One region of the Streptomyces sp. NBC_00341 genome, then DNA from elsewhere that is predicted to be linked to it. Evidence: riboswitches for the same ligand, from Rfam matches in the RefSeq annotation. Region 1 holds a riboswitch; each other region holds the start of a gene.
The links. Region 1 has a riboswitch for S-adenosylmethionine ahead of OG892_RS09795 (aminotransferase class V-fold PLP-dependent enzyme). Riboswitches for the same ligand answer to the same signal wherever they lie in the genome.

Region 1 (4,139 bases):
GACGAGCGCGTCACGTCGAATCGCGTGAGGTTTCCGCAGAGCGTGCAGCGCCAGCGGGTCGCCTCGGTCGGCTGGGGAACCGTCGTCATCGTTGCGTCCTCTTTCGTCGGGCCTCGTGCTGCCACATGTCGGGCCTCGTGCTGCCACATAAGGATCTTCGCGGTGCGCCGTCGAACTGCGGATGTCCTGCCGCAACCCTACGGCCTCACCGCATACCACCGGCACGGCGAGGCGCTCTGTCCCGTTCCCTCCGCTTGCGTCATGCTCTGTTCATGATCGATCGGCGGGCTGCGGCCGGCAGACTCCTGCGGGCGGCCACCTCGGGCGGGCCGCCGGTCACCTACGCCCTCATCGCCCTGTGCTGCGTGGTCTTCGCGATCAGCCCGCTCTCCGGGCTCGCCCCGGTGTACGGCAGCGCGGACGCCCTGCTGTCGGCCCAGGCCGGGTACTTCGAGCACTGGGGCGTGATCCCGAGCGAGCTGTGGGACGGCTCCGCACACGCCCTGATCACTCCGCTCACCGCGCTCTTCGTGCACGGCAGCTGGCTGCACCTGCTCGGCAACATACTGTTCCTGTACGTGTTCGGAGCGATGGCCGAGGAGCGCATGGGCCACACCGAGTTCGCGTTCTTCTACCTCGGCTGCGGCTACCTCGCGCTGCTCGCCTACGCGGCCGCGCACGCCACCTCGGACCAGACGCTCGTCGGCGCCTCGGGGGCGATCTCGGCGGTGCTGGGCGCCTTCCTCTATCTCTTCCCCCGGGCCAGGGTCACCAGCGTGTTCCCGTTCCTGCTCTTCCTCCCGCTGCGTTTCCCCGCCTGGATCGTGCTGATCTTCTGGTTCGTGCTCCAGTGGCTGGCCGCGGAGGGCGCGGGCAGCGGCCCCGGCGTGGCCTATCTCGCCCATGTGGTCGGCTTCGCGGTCGGCTTCCTCTACGCCTGGGGGCGCTACCGGGGTAACGCTAGAGTGAGATCTCCAGCCACGGCCACCGAGGGAGAAAGCCAGCCGTGATCACCGCGATCGTGCTCATCAAAACCAGCGTGGACCGGATTCCCGAGATCGCCGAGGCCGTCGCGGCACTGGACAGCGTCAGCGAGGTCTTCTCGGTCACCGGTACGTACGACCTGATCGCCATGGTCCGGGTGGCCAAGCACGACGATCTCGCCGACGTCATCCCCGGCCGGATCAGCAAGATCCCCGGCGTCGAGGCGACCGACACCCACGTGGCGTTCCGTACGTACTCGCAGCACGACCTGGAGGCGGCCTTCGCCATCGGCCTGGACGGCTGACCACGCACATACGTTCGGCCGGGTACGGAAGGCATTCCGTACCCGGCCGAACGCGTTGAGGCTCAGTGCTGGGCGGTGCCCCGGTCCGGGACGCAGCGGCCGTCCTCGGTGCGGTACTTCCACTGGGCGCCCTCGCTCACCAGCTCCTTGACCGCCCGTACGAAGCGCTCGACGTGCTCGTCCGGCGTACCGGCGCCGAAGCTGACCCGGATCGCGTTGAGCGACTTCTCGCCCGGCTCCGCCTCCGGCGCGCCGCACTCGCCGACGTCCTGCGGGTCGCTGCCGAGCAGGGTGCGCACCAGCGGGTGGGCGCAGAACAGACCGTCGCGCACCCCGATGCCGTACTCGGCGGAGAGCGCCGCGGCGAAGTGCGAGCTGTTCCAGCCCTCCACCACGAAGGAGATGACGCCGACGCGGGGGGCGTCGTCACCGAACAGCGAGAGCACCTTGACCTCGGGGACCTCCGCCAGTCCGGCCCGGACCTCGGAGACGAGCTGCTGCTCGCGGGCGACCAGGCTGTCGAACCCGGCCTCGGTGAGCGCCTTGCAGGCGGAGGCGATGGAGTAGACGCCGATGACGTTGGGCGAACCGGCCTCGTGGCGGGCGGCGGTGGTGTGCCACTCGACGTCCACCCCGCCGCCGGTGCGCCGGGCGACCTTGCGGGAGGCACCGCCGCCGGCCAGGTAGGGCTCGGCGTCGCGCAGCCAGTCGGAGCGGCCGGCCAGCACGCCGGAGCCGAAGGGCGCGTACAGCTTGTGGCCGGAGAAGGCGACCCAGTCGACGTCCAGTTCGGCGATGTCGACGGGGTGGTGCGGGGCGAGCTGGGCGGCGTCGAGCACGATGCGGGCGCCGTGGGCGTGCGCGGCGGCGGCGAGCTCCTTGACCGGCCACAGCTCACCGGTGACGTTGGAGGCACCGGTGACGCAGACCAGCGCGGGGCCAATGGGGCCTCCCCTGCTCGAACGAAGCTGAGAGCTTGGGGAAGGATCGCGGTCGGCCAGCGCACGCTCCAGGGTGGCGACGGCCTGGGCGGGGGTGCGCGGGGCGTTCAGGTAGGTCACCCGGGCGTCGCGCCAGGGCAGCAGGGACGCGTGGTGCTCGGTCTCGAAGACGAACACCTGGCAGTCGGCGGGCACCGCGGCGGCCAGCAGGTTGAGCGAGTCGGTGGTCGAACGGGTGAAGATCACCTGATCGTCCTCGCGGCAGCCGAGGAACTCCGCGACGGTCACCCGGCTGGACTCGAAGAGGTCCGTGGAGAGCTGCGAGAGGTAGCCGGCACCGCGGTGGACGCTGCCGTAGTACGGCGCGTACGCGGCGACGTCGTCCCACACCCGCTGCAGGGCCGGGGCGCTGGCGGCGTAGTCGAGCGCGGCGTACGTGACCTCACCGCCGGTCACCAGCGGAACCGTCACATCCTTGCCCAGAACGGGCAGCGGGGCACAAATGGACTGGTCGGCGGCAGCGGTGAAGACAGACATGACGAACTCCCGTAACAGGCAGGCGAATTCCGCGTGCCTGCGGATACGCGGCAGCACGGAGGAAGAAAAAAGGGTGTGCGGAGGAGGGCCGAAAAGCCCTATCGCATTCGCTTGCTCACAGAGGCTCCCTGAGGACCAGGACCCCACGGGTGGACATCTCACGACGTCGAGGGGTCCGCGCTTGCCGCAGACCTCGCTGCCTACGGCCTGGTCTTCACCCGGGGCACCCCGCCACGGACGGAGGGTTGCCGGACAGCGGGCCGGGGCCGTAGTCGCTGTCACTCATGACCTGCCCAGCATCTTGCCATACGTGCGGGAACGCGCAAGGCGCAGTCCATGATCTGGACTGCGCCCCGCTCGGCTATTTCGTGCGTTCAGGCGTTGCTGGCCTTGACCCATCTCTCCAGGGCGCGCCCGGCGGACCCGGAGTCGATGGACTCGGCGGCCCTCGCCATACCGGCGGCGAGCTGCTCCTCAAGGGTGCCCTCCCCCGGCTCCAGCGCGACCAGCGCCGCCGCCGCGTTGAGCAGGACGGCGTCCCGTACGGGCCCCGTCTCCCCGGCCAGCAGCCGGCGGGCCACATCGGCGTTGTACGAGGCGTCGGCGCCGCGCAGCGCCTCGACCGGTACCAGGTCCAGGCCGACGTCGCGCGGGTCGAAGGCCTGCTCGCGCACGACGCCGTCGCGGGCCACCCAGACCCGGGAGGTCGCGGTGGTGGTCAGCTCGTCCAGGCCGTCGTCGCCGCGGAAGACCAGCGCGGAGTTGCCGCGCTCCGCGAGGACGCCCGCGACGATGGGCGCCATCCGCAGGTCGGCGACGCCGATGGCCTGGGAGCGCACCTGGGCCGGGTTGGTGAGCGGACCCAGGATGTTGAAGGTGGTCGGCGCGCCGAGCTCCGCCCGCGCCTTCGCCGCGTACCGCAGGGCGGGGTGGAACTTCACCGCGAAGCAGAAGGTGATGCCCGCCTCCTCCGCCACCTCGACGACGCGCTGCGGGGGCAGATCCAGGTTGACGCCGAGCTTGCCCAGTACGTCGGAGGAGCCGCTGGCCGAGGAGGAGGCGCGGTTGCCGTGCTTGACGACCTTGGCGCCCGCACCGGCCAGGACGATCGCGGACATGGTGGAGATGTTGACCGTCTTGGCCATGTCGCCGCCGGTGCCGACGATGTCGACCGTGCGGCCCGGCACGTGGATCGTGGTGGCGTGCTCGTACATCGCACGGACCAGACCGGTGACCTCCATGACCGTCTCGCCCTTGGCGCGCAGGGCCACCGCGAAGCCGGCGATCTGCACGTCGGTCGCCTCGCCGCTCATGATGCGGTCCATCGCCCACGCGGTGTCGTCCGCGCTCAGGTCCTGGCCGCGCATCAGCGG
Region 2 (4,139 bases), 5.5 Mb from region 1:
GGTGCCCGCCAAGACCGCCACGACGATGGCCCACCTCACACGTGAGGACATCCCGTTCCACTACGCCCTCGCCGACGCGTTCACCGTCTGCGACGCGTATCACTGCTCGTTCCTCGGCTCGACCGACCCGAACCGCTACTACCTGTGGAGCGGGTACACCGGCAACGACGGTACCGGCGGCGGTCCCGTGCTCGGCAACGACGAGGCGGGCTACGGCTGGAAGACCTACCCCGAGCGGCTGGAGGAGGCCGGGGTGTCGTGGAAGGTCTACCAGGACATCGGTGACGGGCTCGACGCCGCCGGTTCGTGGGGGTGGATCGACGACGCCTACCGGGGGACGTACGGCGACAACTCGCTCCTCTACTTCAACAGTTATCGCGACGCCAAGCCCGGCGACCCCCTCTTCGACAAGGCGCGCACCGGGACCGACGTCAAGAACGGCGACGGGCTCCTCGACGATCTCAAGGCCGACGTCCGGGCCGGGACGCTCCCCAAGATCTCCTGGGTCGTCTCGCCCGAGGCCTACAGCGAGCACCCCAACTGGCCCGCGAACTACGGTGCCTGGTACATCTCGCAGGTGCTGGACGCGCTGACCTCCGACCCCGAGGTCTGGGGCCGGACCGCCCTCTTCATCACCTACGACGAGAACGACGGCTTCTTCGACCACGTCGTGCCGCCGTTCGTGCCGTCCGGCGCGGCGCAGGGGCTGTCCACCGTGGACACCTCCGCCGACCACTTCCCCGGCGACATCCGGTACGCGGCCGGGCCGTACGGGCTCGGGCAGCGCGTGCCCATGACGGTCGTGTCCCCGTGGAGCACCGGGGGGTTCGCGTGTTCCGAGGTCTTCGACCACACCTCCGTCATCCGGTTCATGGAAGAACGCTTCGGTGTGCACGAGCCCAACATCTCGCCCTGGCGGCGTGCTGTCTGCGGCGATCTCACCTCGGCCTTCGACTTCCGCACGACGGACACCGCGCCCGCCTCGCTGCCCTCCACGGACGCATACGCGCCGCCGGACGGGGAGCGGCACCCCGACTACGTTCCGGTGCCGCCGGTCTCCGGCAGTGTGCCGAAGCAGGAGTCCGGCACGCGGCCCACCCGGCCACTGCGGTACGCGCCGCTCGTGGACGGGGCGGCAGACCCGGGCACCGGGAAGTACCAGCTCACCTTCAGTGGCGGGGACGCGGCCGGAGCGCAGTTCCTGGTGACGTCCGGCAATCGCGGCGACGGGCCCTGGACCTACACCACAGAGGCGGGCAAGTCGCTCTCCGACAGCTGGAACACGGCCTACTCCAGTGGCGTGACCGACCTCACGGTCCACGGTCCGAACGGGTTCCTGCGGACCTTCAGGGGTCCCGGCAAGTCGGCCGGGCCGGAGGTGACGGCGCGTCACAACCCGGCGAGCGGAGCTCTCGAACTGACTCTCACCCAGGCCGGCACGGAGACCGTCCAGCTGACGGTGCGCAACGCGGACGCCTACGGCGGCGGGGCGCAGACCTTCGCGGTGCGGGCCGGCTCGACCGTGAAGCACACCGTTGACCTGCGCGGAAGCAAGCGCTGGTATGACATCGAGGTGATCTCGGACGCGGACGCCACCTTCCTTCGCCGGTTCGCCGGACACGTCGAGACGGGTGAGGCGGGAACGAGCGACCCGGGCCTGGTCACCGGCTGACCGGCCGGCCCGGGAGCGGTGAGCGGCAGCCGGGCTGTCATCGGAGAGCGGTGGGGACGCACGGGCCGGGTCCGGCCCTGCCCGTGCGTTCCTGACCGACCGTCGGGCGGGCGGCCCCGTGTGTCGGGGCGCGCCCGCTCGGTGCGTTAGGGTTTTTGCCGGGTCATGAGTTCCAGTGCGCAGCCCCGGCTTGCTGGACGGCACCCCGCTCCGCTGCGGGTGCTCCGGGTGACGACCTGCCCCGTGCGCGAGGTACGGGGAACAGCGGACCGCGGTGCAGAGCGCTCGGGGTCCATCATCCCCGGAAGGCGGGACTCGCCATGCTGCGTCATCTCCCCGAGCACGGCTCTGTGCGGAGCGAGGACTGCGAGCGGTACGCCGCAGGCCACCAAGTGCACTGGATCCACGCCAAGAAGTGTCGGCAGGAGCCCGGTCAGGCCGTCGAGATACTGCTGACCGCGGACGACGTCCGGGACGACGGCTGGATCGGACTGCGTGCCGCGTTCGACTACGCGGGCACCCTTCCACGGGTGTGGACACACGCTCCGGACGCGCTCCGGGAGACGCTCGCCGGGCACCGGGGGCGCGTGTACTGGCTCTCCCGCTGGCATGCGCTCAAGCTCGTGACCGGTGCCGACCGGGTCGCCGGACTGGTCAACGTCGCCTTTGAGGCGGGAGAGTTGTGCGGGCGCCCGGGCCCCGGGCGCTCGTAGCCGAGTCGCTGTCCGACGTCGGTACTCGGAGTCGGTACCTGGAGTCGGTCGTCAATTGTCGTGAGATGTCGACCGGTTGCTTCATTCCGAGCGCACATTTGATCGTCATTGACCGCTGTGGTGTCACATAAAATCCTTATAGTGGGCGTGCGTTGACCGCACGATCGTGACGCGTGACGCTTCCGCCACAGAAGTCAGGACGATGACGCGCCCTTCCTCCACAGAGCCCGAGCCCGCCTCGCCCCCTCCGGAGTGCCCCGCGCACGCGTGGCAGGGGGCCGTACCCCTCAGCGGGCCCTCGTTCCAGACCGAACCGCAGTCCGTCTACCGCGCCATGCGACGGGACCACGGGCCGGTCGTTCCCGTCGAACTGCCGGGCGGGTTCCCCGCCTGGCTGGTCATCGGCTACCGGGAACTCCATCAGGTCACCAGTGACGGTGAGCTGTTCCCGCGCGATGTCGGCCTGTGGAACCAGTGGGAGAACATCCCGCAGGACTGGCCACTGCTGCCCATGGTCGGGCGGCCGCTGCCGTCCATCTACTTCAGCGCGGGGGACGAGCACCGGCGCCACGCGCGGATGGTCGGACCCGCCCTCGAAGGGGCCGACCCGTTCGAGATCCGGAGCCACTGCGAGCAGTTGGCCGACCGGCTGATCGACGCCGTGTGCAGCCGGGGCACGGCCGACCTCGTCGCCGACTTCTGCGAGCCCCTTCCGGTCCTGGTCCTCGCGCGGCTGGTCGGATTCCCCGACGAGGAGGGCGCCTCCATCGCCCGGGTGCTGAAGGACCTGGCCGACGGCGGTCCGGGCGCGCAGGAGGCCCATCGGCGTTTCGGGGAGCACATGGCGCGACTCGTCGCCGCGAAGCGTGCCGCCCCCGGCGACGACGTGACCTCCCGGATGCTCGCGTTCCCCGAGGCCTTCACCGACGAGGAGTACATGCTCGACCTGATGGCCATCACGGCCGCCGGGCACCTCACCACCGCCGACTGGATCAGCAACTCGCTGCGGCTGATGCTCACGGAGGACGAGTTCGCGCAGTCGATGGCGGGCGGCCGGCGCAGCGTGGCCGAGGCCATGAACGAGGTGCTCTGGGAGGACGGGCCGACGCAGATCCTCGCCGGACGCTGGGCCGCCCGCGACACCCGGCTCGGCGGACGGCCGGTCAGGGCGGGGGACATGCTGCTGCTCGGGCTCGGCGCCGCCAACACCGATCCGCTGATCCGGCAGAGCCTGACCGGCGGCGGCTCCTCCGCGCAGGGCGGCAACGGCGCCCATCTCGCCTTCAGCCACGGCGAGTACCGCTGCCCCTTCCCCGCTCAGGAGATCGCGGAGACCATCGCGCGTACCGGCATCGAGGTGCTGCTCGACCGCCTGCCCGACCTGGAGCTCCGGGTCCCCGTCGCGGACCTGGTGCGACGGCCCTCCGCGTTCCTGCGCGGGAACACCGCGCTGCCCGTTCGGTTCACCCCCGTTCGTACGACAGGAGACCTCTCGTGAACTGCCCTCACGCCGCCGCGCACGCCGCCACCCCGGACGGCGGAACCGTCGTCATCGACCCCATGGTCCAGGACCTGGACGGTGAGACGGCGAGGCTGCGCGAGGCCGGCCGGCTCGCCCGGATCGAGCTGCTCGGCGTACCCGCCTGGACGATCACCCGGCACGCCGACGCCCGCCAACTCCTGGTCGACCCGAGGCTGGTGAAGGACCTCGACGCCTGGGGGCTGTGGCAGAGCGGCGAGGTGACGCACGCGTG
Region 3 (4,139 bases), 2.8 Mb from region 1:
CGTCCGTCTTCTTGGCGACCTCCTTGACCAGCTCCGCACCGATCTTCTCGTACGGGTCCTCCAGCTCGATCTCCTTGGCGATGGAAACACCATCGTTGGTGATCGTGGGGGCGCCCCACTTCTTCTCAAGGACGACGTTGCGGCCCTTGGGGCCGAGGGTGACCTTGACGGCGTCGGCGAGCTGGTTCATGCCGCGCTCAAGACCGCGCCGGGCCTCCTCGTCGAACGCGATGATCTTGGCCATATGAAGTGGTCCTCCCGGACAGGGGTGGATTCTCCGGACCGAGTGGCGCCCGCGACGGACGGCCTGCCGCCTGCCGGTTCCTTGCCCCGGCAGACCTGCGGGCCTCACCGGCCCGGTCCAAGTTTCTGTCACTCTCACCCGGAGAGTGCTAAGCCCAATGATTAGCACTCGACCCCCGAGAGTGCAAGCTTCGCCCTCCGGATACGGACGACGGCGCGCGCCTCGGGACGCACGGAGGGCCCGTACCCCAGGGGTACGGGCCCTCCGTGCGTGAGTAGTGTCGTTGGCCGACCGTGCCGAGCTCAGCCGACAGCGAGCTTGACCATGTCCGCCTGCGGCCCCTTCTGGCCCTGCGAGATTTCGAATTCAACTCGCTGACCCTCTTCGAGGGTGCGGTATCCGTCCATCTGGATCGCGCTGTAGTGGACGAAAACATCCGCACCACCGTCGACCGCGATGAAGCCGTACCCCTTCTCCGCGTTGAACCACTTGACGGTGCCCTGAGCCATGCCTAACTCCCCTATTACTGGCCCTTGCACAGGACCGCACTTCGCGGGCCCGGGTCAGAACTCACCCTCCGACAGGAGAGGGTGCGTGCGCCGGAACGCGTCGACCGCGGCCGAATGTATCTGCCCAACTGCCCTCTGCAACAGGTCAATCGGACGAGAATTCTGCGGCGCACCGATCACCCGAATATGAGGAATTCATGAGATTCCAGGGCAAGTCGGGCCAGGCAAAGGCGACTTATGGCGCAAGAGGCTCAGGTACTTTGGCTGCATCTTGTCGTGGCCAGGCGCATTCTCATATGCGGGGGGCACGGGCAGCGGAGGGGGCTTCCCACACTCTACCGCGCTCAACCATGCAGAATTGCCCCCTCCGCTTCCGTCGCGGAGAGGGCAATTCAGGTGACTCGGTGCAGTGGGACCGCTCGGGTCCCGGGGCTCAGCAGCCGCCGGCGACGGCCGGGATGATCGAGACTCCCGCACCGTCCGGGGTGACCGCTTCCAGGCCGCCCTCGAAGCGCACGTCGTCGTCGTTGACGTACACGTTGACGAAGCGGCGGAGCTTGCCCTGGTCGTCCAGGACGCGGGCGGCGATGCCCGGGTGGTCCTTCTCCAGGGACTCGATGACCTGGGAGAGGTTCGCGCCCTCTGCCGGGACCTCGGCCTGACCGCCCGTGTAGGTGCGGAGGATGGTGGGGATACGGACCTTGACGCTCATGGTGGGTGCCCTTCCTGGAGTCTCGGGTGGGATCAGCTGGCGGTGCCGAGGCCGGCGGCGCGGAAGGCGTCCAGGCTCGGACGGATCGTCGCCGTCGCCTGCGAGGTGGCGGCCACCGCGTCCAGCGTCTTGAGGCCGTCACCGGTGTTCAGGACGACGGTGGTGAGCGTCGGGTCGAGCAGGCCGGCCTCGATCAGCTTCTTCGTCACGCCCACCGTCACACCGCCCGCCGTCTCGGCGAAGATACCCTCGGTGCGCGCCAGGAGCTTGATCGCGTCGACGACCTGTTCGTCGTTCACGTCGTCCACCGCACCACCCGTACGACGGGCGATGTCCAGGACGTAGGGGCCGTCGGCCGGGTTGCCGATGGCGAGGGACTTGGCGATCGTGTTCGGCTTCTGCGGGCGGACCACGTCGTGACCGGCCTTGAAGGCGGTGGAGACCGGCGAGCAGCCCTCGGCCTGGGCGCCGAAGATCTTGTACGGCTTGTCCTCGACCAGGCCGAGCTTGATCAGCTCCTGGAGGCCCTTGTCGATCTTCGTGAGCTGCGAGCCGGACGCGATCGGGATGACGATCTGGTCGGGCAGCCGCCAGCCGAGCTGCTCGCAGATCTCGTACGCGAGCGTCTTGGAGCCCTCACCGTAGTACGGGCGGAGGTTGACGTTGACGAAGCCCCAGCCCTCCCCGAGCGGATCTCCGATGAGCTCCGAGCAGAACCGGTTGACGTCGTCGTAGTTGCCCTCGATGCCGACCAGCTCACCGCCGTACACCGCGGCCATGACGACCTTGCCCTGCTCCAGGTCGTGCGGGATGAACACGCAGGAGCGCAGACCGGCGCGGGCGGCGGCGGCGCCCACCGCACCGGCGAGGTTGCCGGTGGAGGAGCAGGAGAGCGTGGTGAAACCGAAGGCGCGGGCGGCCTCGACGGCGATCGCGACGACGCGGTCCTTGAAGGAGTGCGTCGGGTTGCCGGAGTCGTCCTTGACGTACAGGCCGCCGGTGACGCCCAGCTCACGGGCGAGGTTGTCGGCCTTGACCAGCTTGGTGAAGCCCGGGTTGATGTTGGGCTTGTCCGCGACGTCGGAGGGGACCGGCAGCAGCGGCGCGTAGCGCCAGATGTTGTCCGGTCCGGCCTCGATGCGCTTCTTCAGCTCGTCCGGGGAGCCGGTCGGCAGGTCGTACGCCACTTCGAGCGGCCCGAAACAGGTCGCACAGGCGAAAAGCGGACCGAGCGGGAATCGTTCTCCGCACTCGCGGCAGGAAAGTGCCGCGGCGGGACCGAGGTCCACGGAAGATTCGGTAGGTGCTGCAACAGTCTCAACAGCCATGATGGCGAGGCCCTTTCTCCTCATCTTCCTTGTGACGCATTTCGCCACAAGACGGAATTGGCACCGTCCCCACCTGACCTCGCGGTCGGCGGGATGGTTGCCGGGACTTCAACGGGCCGTTCCCTCTGTCCCTCTGGATGAGCGCTATGGCACTGGACCATCGATCCAGGCGTTTATCGGCAGATGGACCCCGGCATGCCACGGCCATCTGCGTTGTTCAGACTGTAACCGAAGCACCGGACTGTTGAGATAGTCGTCCGAACCGCGAGATGGATCACATACAGGGAGTATCGACCGTGCTGGAAGAGGTCGAACGCTGGCTGACCAGGCGTTCCTGGTCGTGCGCCGACCGCCCGCTGGAGCAGCTCCTGGCCGCCAGGAGCGGCGACCCGCGCCGGGGGAGCGTGAGTGTCGTCCTGCCCGCGCTGAACGAGGCGGCGACGGTCGGGGACATCGTCCGGACGATCCGGCGCGAGCTCATGGAGAAGGTCCGGCTGGTCGACGAACTCGTGGTGATCGACTCCGGCTCCACCGACGACACCGCGGAGCTGGCCCGCCGGGCGGGCGCCCGGGTGATCCACCGGGACGCGATCCTGCCCCGGCTGCCGGCCGTCCCCGGCAAGGGCGAGGTGCTGTGGCGGTCACTGCTGGTGACCGGCGGTGACATCGTCTGCTTCATCGACGCGGACCTGAAGGACTTCTCGGCCGACTTCGTCTCCGGCATCGTCGGCCCGCTGCTGACCGACCCCTCCGTGCAGTTCGTCAAGGCGATGTACGACCGTCCGCTCGGGGACACCGCGGGCCAGGGCGGGCGGGTCACCGAACTGGTGGCACGGCCGCTGCTCAATCTGCACTGGCCGCAGCTGGCCGGCTTCGTCCAGCCGCTGGGCGGCGAGTACGCCGTACGCCGCTCACTGCTCGAACAGCTGCCGTTCCCGGTCGGCTACGGGGTGGAGCTGGGGCTGCTCGTCGACGCCCTGCACACGGTCGGACTGGACGCGCTGGCCCAGGTCGACGTCGGCGTCCGCAAACACCGCCACCAGGACGGCCGGGCGCTCGGCCGGATGGCGGCGGCCATCTACCGGACCGCGTCGCTGCGGCTCTCCCGCGGCCATCTGGTGCGCCCGGAGCTGACCCAGTTCGAGCGCGGCGAGAACGGCTTCGTACCGCGCACCTACCCGGTGGACACCCAGGAGCGGCCGCCGATGCGCGAGATCGAGGAGTACGTCTCGCGCCGCGCCGCCTGAGACAGGCCGCGGCCGCACGCACGTTTGGACCGTTCGGGATCGGGCTAGATTCCGCGCATGGTCTCCGAGCACGCCCCCCAGCCCGCCGCCCAGGTACTC

Region 2: another riboswitch for S-adenosylmethionine. It lies ahead of OG892_RS34445 (hypothetical protein); the one in region 1 lies ahead of OG892_RS09795 (aminotransferase class V-fold PLP-dependent enzyme).
Region 3: another riboswitch for S-adenosylmethionine. It lies ahead of thrC (threonine synthase); the one in region 1 lies ahead of OG892_RS09795 (aminotransferase class V-fold PLP-dependent enzyme).

The regions. Positions count from the first base shown of each region.
Region 1 is NZ_CP108002.1:2,198,506-2,202,644, forward strand. It holds gene OG892_RS09780 (hypothetical protein) at 1-89, opposite strand, end outside; gene OG892_RS09785 (rhomboid family intramembrane serine protease) at 273-1,010, shown strand; gene OG892_RS09790 (Lrp/AsnC family transcriptional regulator) at 1,007-1,288, shown strand; gene OG892_RS09795 (aminotransferase class V-fold PLP-dependent enzyme) at 1,351-2,766, opposite strand; SAM riboswitch class IV at 2,939-3,056, opposite strand; gene trpD (anthranilate phosphoribosyltransferase) at 3,141-4,139, opposite strand, start outside.
Region 2 is NZ_CP108002.1:7,701,714-7,705,852, forward strand. It holds gene OG892_RS34440 (phosphocholine-specific phospholipase C) at 1-1,672, shown strand, start outside; SAM riboswitch class IV at 1,834-1,943, shown strand; gene OG892_RS34445 (hypothetical protein) at 1,993-2,385, shown strand; gene OG892_RS34450 (cytochrome P450) at 2,588-3,883, shown strand; gene OG892_RS34455 (cytochrome P450) at 3,880-4,139, shown strand, end outside.
Region 3 is NZ_CP108002.1:5,002,609-5,006,747, reverse strand. It holds gene groL (chaperonin GroEL) at 1-244, opposite strand, end outside; gene OG892_RS22495 (cold-shock protein) at 547-753, opposite strand; gene OG892_RS22490 (MoaD/ThiS family protein) at 1,187-1,465, opposite strand; gene thrC (threonine synthase) at 1,498-2,793, opposite strand; SAM riboswitch class I at 2,811-2,937, opposite strand; gene OG892_RS22480 (glucosyl-3-phosphoglycerate synthase) at 3,090-4,040, shown strand; gene OG892_RS22475 (trehalose-6-phosphate synthase) at 4,098-4,139, shown strand, end outside.